2 regions of the Bradyrhizobium sp. SZCCHNS3002 genome follow, and region 1 is predicted to be linked to the other one. Evidence: predicted binding sites of a transcription regulator. Region 1 holds the regulator's gene; the other holds the start of a gene.
What was found. Region 1 encodes PhoB, which activates phosphate uptake and scavenging genes when phosphate is short. Its sites were predicted from a motif close to TGTCATNNANCTGTCAT; they were not measured.

Region 1 (4,356 bases):
GGGCTCGAGCGAAGGCGGCCTGCGCAATGCCATCGTCGGCTCTCTGATCATGACGGTCATCGGCGTCGGCATCGGCGCGCCGCTCGGCCTGTTCGCCGGCACCTATCTGGCCGAGTACGGCCGCAACGACCGCCTGACCTCGGTGATCCGCTTCATCAACGACATCTTGCTGTCGGCGCCCTCGATCATCATCGGCCTGTTCATCTATGGTGCTGTCGTGGTGCCGATGGGCGGCTTCTCGGCGCTCGCAGGCTCGCTGGCGCTGGCGGTCATTGTCATCCCCGTGGTGCTGCGCACCACCGAGGACATGCTGCTGCTGGTGCCCAACCCGCTGCGTGAGGCGGCCTCGGCGCTCGGCCTGCCGCGATCGCTGGTGATCCGGCGCATCGCCTATCGCGCGGCGCGCTCGGGCCTGATCACCGGCGTGCTGCTGGCCACCGCCCGCGTCGCCGGCGAGACCGCGCCCTTGCTGTTCACCGCGCTGTCGAACCAGTTCTGGAGCCTCAACCTCTCCAAGACGATGGCCAACCTGCCCGTCACCATCAACAACTTCGTCCAGAGCCCCTATGCCTATTGGAAGCAGCTGGCCTGGAGCGGAGCCCTTCTGATCACTCTGGCCGTGCTCGCCCTGAATGTCAGTGCACGCATTCTCGGCGCCGAGAGGAACGCAAAATGACCGACCTGTCCGTATCCGTCAGCCAGCCCAATCCCGCCGCGCTGAACGGCAAGGTTTTGCCGGAAGCCCCCGCCAAGGTGACCGCGCGCAACCTGAACTTCTATTACGGCGATCACCACGCGCTGAAGAACATCAACCTGTCGCTGGGGACCAACCGCGTCACCGCGTTCATCGGCCCGTCCGGCTGCGGCAAGTCGACCCTGCTGCGCATCTTCAACCGGATGTACGATCTCTACCCGGGCCAGCGCGCCGTGGGCCAGCTCATGCTGGACAACACCAACATCCTCGATCCCAAGCTCGACCTCAACCTGCTGCGGGCCCGGGTCGGCATGGTGTTCCAGAAGCCGACGCCGTTCCCGATGACGATCTACGAGAACATCGCCTTCGGCATCCGGCTGTATGAGAAGATCTCCAAGTCGGAGATGGACGACCGGGTCGAGAAGGCACTGCGCGGCGGCGCGTTGTGGAACGAGGTCAAGGACAAGCTCAACGCTTCGGGCCTGTCGCTGTCAGGCGGCCAGCAGCAGCGGCTGTGCATTGCGCGCACCGTGGCGGTCCGGCCGGAGGTGATCCTGTTCGACGAGCCGTGCTCGGCGCTCGATCCGATCTCGACCGCCAAGGTCGAGGAGCTGATCCAGGAGCTCGCCGAAAACTATACGATCGCCATCGTGACGCATAACATGCAGCAGGCGGCGCGCGTCTCCGACAAGACCGCCTTCATGTATCTCGGCGAGCTGATCGAGTTCGACGACACCAGCAAGATCTTCACCTCGCCGAGCGATCGGCGGACCCAGGATTACATCACCGGCCGGTTCGGCTGACGCCGACGACATTGACTTCAGGAGATCATCATGGCCAGTGAACATACCGCCAAGGCGTTCGACAGCGATCTGCAGGATCTCACCCGGCTGGTGTCGGAAATGGGCGGCCTCGCCGAGCGTCTGATCGTCGATTCCGTCGATGCGCTGGTGCGGCGCGACATCGCACTCGGCCAGAAGGTGGTCGCCACCGACGCCGAGGTCGACAAGCTGCAGCGCATCATCGAGGAGCGCGCCGTTCTTACCATCGCCCGGCGACAGCCGATGGCGGTCGACCTGCGCGAGATCGTCGGTGCGATGCGGGTCGCCACCGATCTGGAGCGCATCGGCGATCTCGCCAAGAACATCGGCAAGCGCGTCGCGGCGCTGGAGAGCGACTTCCATCCGCTCAAGCTGATCCGCGGGCTCGAGCACATGACCGACCTGGTGCAGTCGCAGGTCAAGACGGTGCTGGACGCCTATGCCGCGCACGACCTGCCGGCGGCGATGACGGTGTGGAAGGGCGACGAGGAGGTCGACGCCATCTGCACCTCGCTGTTCCGCGAACTCCTGACCTACATGATGGAGGATCCGCGCAACATCTCGTTCTGCATCCATCTGATGTTCTGCGCCAAGAACATCGAGCGCATCGGCGATCACGCGACCAACATCGCGGAGACCGTCTTCTATATGATCGAAGGCCAGCAGATCATGGACAAGCGCCCGAAGGGCGACATGACGAGCTTCGCATCGACGATCCCCGGCAACTGAGAGAGACGGTTCTGACATGGGCGCCCGAATTCTGGTGGTGGAGGACGAGGAGGCGCTGACGACGCTCCTGCGCTACAACCTCGAGGCCGAAGGCTACGAGGTCGAGACGGTGGCGCGCGGAGACGAGGCCGACACACGGCTGAAGGAGCGCGTTCCCGATCTCGTCGTGCTCGACTGGATGCTGCCGGGCCTGTCCGGCATCGAGCTGTGCCGCCGCCTGCGGGCGCGGTCCGAGACCCGGCAATTGCCGATCATCATGCTCACCGCGCGCGGCGAGGAGAGCGAGCGCGTGCGCGGCCTCGCGACCGGCGCCGACGACTACATCGTCAAGCCGTTCTCGGTGCCCGAGCTGCTGGCGCGCGTGAAGGGCCTGCTGCGGCGGGCGAGCCCGGAGCGGCTGGCGACCGTGCTGTCCTATGGCGACATCGAGCTCGACCGCGAGAAGCGCCGCGTGGCGCGCTCGGGACGGCCGATCGATCTCGGCCCGACCGAATACCGCCTGCTCGAGTTTTTCCTGGAGCATCCCGGCCGCGTGTTCAGCCGTGAGCAGCTGCTCGACAGCGTCTGGGGCCGCGACATCTATATCGACGAGCGCACGGTCGACGTCCATATCGGCCGCCTGCGCAAGCTGCTCAATCCGGGCCGCGAGCAGGACCCGATCCGCACCGTGCGCGGCGCCGGCTATGCGCTCGATGATCGCTTCGCCAAGAGCGAGCAGGTGTAAGGGGCGATCGGGCGTGAGGACGAAGCAGGTGTGAGGCGCGAGGGAGCCCGATTGAGGAGATCGTGGTCCGCTTTCCGCCACGCCGCCGCCGTCTTGATCGTGTCTGCTTCGTGGCCCGTCACGATGTTTCGGTCCCAGCGGACGCCCTTGATCAAGACCATCATCATATCTCTAGCCGTGCTGCTCGGCAGCGCGGCGGGCGCCGCGGCCGCCGAGCTCGAAGACGCGGTCGCCGCGGCGGGAAACGGACAGCACGCCGCGGCGATGCGCCGCCTGCTGCCGCTGGCCGCCAAGGGCGATGCGCGGGCGCAGTTCGACGTCGGCTTCATGGAGGCCTTCGGCTGGGGCCAACCGCGCAACCCCGCCGAGGCGCTGGCGTGGTATCGCAAGGCCGCCGATCAGGGCCTCGCCGTCGCCCAGCATTATCTCGGCATCGCCTATGTCAACGGCGAAGGTGTCGCGAGCAATTATGGCGAAGCCGGCCGCTGGTTCAGCCGCGCGGCAGCGCAGGGCTTCGCCCAGTCGCAATACATGCTGGGCCTGATGCTGCTCGACGGTCGCGGCGTGAAGCAGGACGTCGTGCAGGGCTACGCCTGGCTGGTGATGGCGGGTCGCAGCGGCGTGCGATCGGCCGGCCGCGACGTGCAGAGGGTCAAGCTGACCGAGCCGCAGCGCGTCCAGGCCCAGAGCGCCATTGCGGCCTGGCGGCCGAAGCCGGAATCGGCGGAGGCGGGCGTCGCCGCTCCGCGTCCGGAGCAACTGCTCGGGCTCGACCGCCACATCGGCGAGGTCGTCGATCCCACCTCGTGGCCGGCGTCGTCGATCGGCGTCGTCACCGTCGCGCAATACTCGACCGGCGGCTGGTGCACCGGCACTCTGGTCGCGCCGCGCGTCGTGCTCACCGCCGCGCATTGCGTGTTCAACGGCGTCGCGCAGGTCAGCCCCGGCAATGTCCGCTTCCTGGCCGGCATGAACAGGGGCACGCCGGCGGCATCGTCGGTCGCCGACAAGCTGATCGTGGCGCCGGACTTCGTCCCGACCCGGCACGACAGATGGTCGCTCGACCGCTCGCCCGCCGATTGGGCGCTGATCGTGCTGAAGGATGCGCTGCCGTCGAAGCCGGTCGCGGTCAAGGCGCTGACGCGCGAGGAATTGCAGGCTGCGACCAAGGCTGGCGCCATTTCCGAGATCGGCTACGGCCAGGAGCGGCGCTATTCGCCGACCGGCCAGCGCAATTGCAGCGCCGGCATGACCAGCGATGCCCGGCTGCTGACGGTGCATTGCCTCGCCAATTTCGGCTATTCGGGCTCGCCGATCCTGGCCGAGGTCGGCGGGCAGCCGACCGTTGTCGGCATCTTCTCGGCGTTCCACGAGGAGACCCGGCTGAT
Region 2 (4,356 bases), on a different contig from region 1:
GAAGCCCGATGCGGCCGAGCAGCGCTTCCCGGTCGAGGGCAAGGACTTCGATATCGGCCATGGCGACGTCGTCATCGCCGCCATCACCTCCTGCACCAACACCTCGAACCCGAGCGTGCTGATCGGCGCCGGCCTCTTGGCCCGCAACGCCGCCGCCAAGGGCCTCAAGGCCAAGCCGTGGGTGAAGACCTCGCTCGCCCCGGGCAGCCAGGTGGTTGCCGAATACCTTGCTAATTCGGGCCTGCAGAAGGACCTCGACAAGGTCGGCTTCAATCTGGTCGGCTTCGGCTGCACCACCTGCATCGGCAATTCCGGCCCGCTGCCGGAGGAGATCTCGAAGTCGATCAACGACAATGGCGTGGTCGCGGCGGCCGTGCTGTCGGGCAACCGCAACTTCGAAGGCCGCGTCTCGCCGGACGTGCAGGCCAACTACCTGGCCTCGCCGCCGCTGGTCGTCGCCTATGCGCTGGCCGGCACCGTGACCAAGGACCTTGCGGTCGAGCCGATCGGCATCGGCAAGGACAAGAAGCCGGTCTACCTGAAGGACATCTGGCCGACGACGAAGGAGGTCAATGACTTCGTCAAGAAGTTCGTCAAGGCGTCGATCTTCAAGAAGCGCTACGCCGACGTGTTCAAGGGCGACACCAACTGGCGCAAGATCAAGACCGTCGAGAGCGAGACCTATCGCTGGAACATGTCGTCGACCTACGTGCAGAACCCGCCGTATTTCGAAGGCATGAAGAAGGAGCCGGAGCCGATCAAGGACATCGTCGAGGCCCGCGTGCTGGCGCTGTTCGGCGACAAGATCACCACTGACCACATCTCGCCGGCCGGTTCGATCAAGCTGACCTCGCCCGCCGGCAAGTTCCTCAGCGAGCACCAGGTCCGCCCGGCCGACTTCAACCAGTACGGCACCCGCCGCGGCAATCACGAGATCATGATGCGCGGCACCTTCGCCAACATCCGCATCAAGAACTTCATGCTCAAGGGTGCCGACGGCAACATTCCCGAGGGCGGCCTGACCAAGCACTGGCCAGACGGCGAGCAGATGTCGATCTACGACGCCGCGATGAAGTATCAGGAAGAGGGCGTGCCGCTGGTGGTGTTCGCCGGCGCCGAATACGGCAACGGTTCGTCGCGCGACTGGGCCGCCAAAGGTACCCGGCTGCTGGGCGTCCGCGCCGTGATCTGCCAGAGCTTCGAGCGCATCCATCGCTCCAACTTGGTCGGTATGGGCGTTCTGCCGCTCACCTTCCAGGACGGCACGTCCTGGTCGTCGCTCGGCCTCAAGGGCGACGAGAAGGTCACCATCAAGGGCCTGCAGGGCGACCTGAAGCCGCGCCAAACCCTGACCGCCGAGATCGTCTCGGCCGACGGTGCGGCGCAGCAGGTGCCGCTGCTCTGCCGGATCGATACGCTCGACGAGCTCGACTACTACCGCAACGGCGGCATCCTGCACTACGTGCTGCGCAAGCTCGCCGCTTAACCAAAGCGCGATGCGACAGTTTGGCTCACTCTGAAGTGAGTAGCGGGTGATGAAGGAGGCGGCCTATGACAAAGGCCGCCTCCTTTGCATTTTCGGTTTGTTAACTACGAGGACGGCATCGCGGATGCAGTGATGCGCAGGGCGCAGCGGACGGTGGTCCAGACGGGACAGTGGCGATGAGTGGACAGATGTCGTGGTGGTCGCGCGCAGCGCTGAGTGTCTGTGCGGTCATCGCTTTCGTCCGGCCAGCCGCATCCGATCCCCGTGCGGTGATCGAACTCTTCACCTCTCAAGGCTGTTCGTCCTGCCCGCCGGCTGACAAGATCCTCGGCGAGCTCGCCAGAGATCCTTCGGTCATCGCGTTGTCGCTGCCGATCGACTACTGGGACTATCTCGGCTGGAAGGACACGCTGGCCGACTCCCGCTTCACGGCCCGGCAGCGGGCCTATTCTCGTGCGCGCGGGGACCGCGAGGTCTATACGCCGCAGGCGGTGATCAACGGCTCTGTGCATGTGATCGGCAGCGACCGCGAGGCGATCGAAGGCGCGATCGAGGAAACCGTCCAGGGCGGCGCGGTGATGTCGGTGCCGGTGAGGCTGTCGGTCGACGGCCAGGAGCTCTCCGTCTCGGTCGCCGCGGCCAGCGAGCATGCGCCGCGCCGGCACGGCGAGGTCTGGGTCTGCTCGATCTCGCGGGTGGTCCCGATCTCGGTCGGGCGCGGCGAGAACAGCGGCCGCGACCTGACCTATTACAACGTCGTTCGCGGTCTCCAGAAGCTGGGTGACTGGACCGGGTCGCCGGTCAGCTGGAGCGTGCCGCTGGAGAAGATCGCCCGCGAGGGCGTCGATGGCACCGTCGTCTATGTGCAGGACGGCAGTCGCGACCGCCCTGGGCCGATGCTCGGCGCCGCCTTTTCCGAGTTGCCGTTGGGCGGACGGGCTTCAGCAACGGCGCGTGGTCCCGAGCGCTGATCTTCCGTCGTTCCGATCTTCGTTTTCGCTGACCTGCGTGAGGCGCGTCACGTCCGTGCGACGGCGCGCCGCGACATCTTCCGGCAGCTCACGCCAGAAAAGCAAAAGGACCAACTTGCGTTGGCCCTTTGCCTTACTTGTGAATAGACCCGATCCTGACGACCCCGGGGGGCTGGGGGCTGAGGAATCCGGAACCGAAAGGACCGGGCCAACGCACACGAATCTTATGCCGAAGGTCGGGGGCGGTCGGTGGGCGGAAAGACGGCGCGATTATGATTCCGCTAACGATCCCGTGACGCTTGCGTGTTCGCGGAACTGATGACCTCGCAGGCTCGGTCGAACTTCAACAACGAAAACGGCCCCTTGCGGCTTCTGCCGGATGGCGCGATCATGTCACACAGATGACAGGAGGACGCCAATGAACCTCACGCCGGAGGACGCCGACCCCAGCGAGAACCGCGCGGCGGCGCGCAGTGCGGCCGCAGCGCCGAACCGGGTGACGTTCGACCGCCTGGAGCTGAACCGCATCCTGAACCTCTACGGTCGCATGGTCGCCGACGGTGAGTGGCGCGACTATTCGATCGACTTCCTGCGTGACCGGGCCGTCTTCTCCGTGTTTCGCCGGGCGTCCGAGGTGCCGATCTACCGCATCGAGAAGGATCCGCGTCTCGCACGCAAGCAGGGCATGTACAGCGTGATCTCGGCCACCGGGCTGATCCTGCGCCGCGGCCACGAGCTTGAGCGCGTGTTGCTGGCGATCGCGCCGAAGCCGGCGCTGGTCTGATCCGACCCGCCGGGTGATCACGACATTTCGACCGGCGTCGCTTACGCCGGGACGTCGCTGCTCCCGGCCCCGAGCGGGCGCTGCATCATCACAGTATCGAGCCAGCGGCCGAATTTCAGGCCGACGCTCGGGTGGGTGCCGATCATCTGGAAGCCGCAGGCGGTATGCAGCCCGACCGAGCCGGCATTGGCGGAGTCGCCGATGACGGCGATCATCTGGCGAAAGCCTCCCTCCTCACAGGCGTCGATCAGCTGCCGCATCAGTCGCATCCCGATGCCGCGACGCTGGCTGGCGGGAGCGAGATAGACCGAGTTCTCCACCGTGAAGCGATAGGCAGGGCGGGGCCGGTAGGGCCCGGCATAGGCATAGCCCACCACCTCTCCGTCCAGCAGGGCGGCGAAATAGGGGAAGCCGCCGTCGCGGAGCGCCCGGAAGCGGCGCGTCATCTCCGCCAGATCCGGAGGGTCGAGCTCGAAGGTGGCCGTGCCCTCGCGGACGGCCTGGCCGTAGATGGCGGTGATGGCCGGGAGGTCGGCCTCCTGGGTGGGCCGGATTTCAATGTTCGACATGGGGTGCAAGCATACCCATGCGGACGCGGCGATCAATCCGGCCTCGCGGCATGGCTGTCGCTGCCGCTTTGCGCCGGTCGCAATCGGGTTTGTGCAAACGAAAAGCCCCGGCGGTGAGGCCGGGGCTTCGAAGGTCGCTCGTTCGAGCGGTTGGATCAGTCGCGCTGTCCGAGCAGCTGCAGCAGCAGCGTGAACAGGTTGATGAAGTTCAGGTACAGCGACAGCGCGCCGGTGATCGCTGCGCGCTCGGCGATGTCGCCGCCCGCGGAGGCGTAGCCGTAGATGTACTCGTTCTTCAGGCGCTGCGTATCCCAGGCGGTCAGGCCGGCGAACACGAACACGCCGATCACCGAGACGATGAACTGCAGCATCGAGCTCGCCAGGAACAGGTTCACCAGGCTCGCCAGCACGATGCCGATCAGGCCCATGAACAGGAACGAGCCCATGCCCGTCATGTCACGCTTGGTCGTGTAGCCGTAGAGGCTGAGCGCGCCGAACGTCGCCGCGGTGATGAAGAACACCCGCACGATCGAGGTGTGGGTGTAC

Region 2: the regulator PhoB is predicted to act here: its motif matches at 2,848-2,864, upstream of QW845_RS06055 (DUF2794 domain-containing protein).

The regions. Positions count from the first base shown of each region.
Region 1 covers NZ_JAUHHY010000005.1:351,549-355,904, forward strand. Annotated here, with positions in the region: gene pstA (phosphate ABC transporter permease PstA) at 1-676, shown strand, start outside; gene pstB (phosphate ABC transporter ATP-binding protein PstB) at 673-1,497, shown strand; gene phoU (phosphate signaling complex protein PhoU) at 1,528-2,244, shown strand; gene phoB (phosphate regulon transcriptional regulator PhoB) at 2,261-2,968, shown strand; gene QW845_RS13485 (trypsin-like serine protease) at 3,116-4,356, shown strand, end outside.
Region 2 covers NZ_JAUHHY010000002.1:364,688-369,043, reverse strand. Annotated here, with positions in the region: gene acnA (aconitate hydratase AcnA) at 1-1,486, shown strand, start outside; gene QW845_RS06060 (DUF1223 domain-containing protein) at 1,675-2,457, shown strand; gene QW845_RS06055 (DUF2794 domain-containing protein) at 2,876-3,241, shown strand; gene QW845_RS06050 (GNAT family N-acetyltransferase) at 3,283-3,810, opposite strand; gene QW845_RS06045 (Bax inhibitor-1/YccA family protein) at 3,966-4,356, opposite strand, start outside.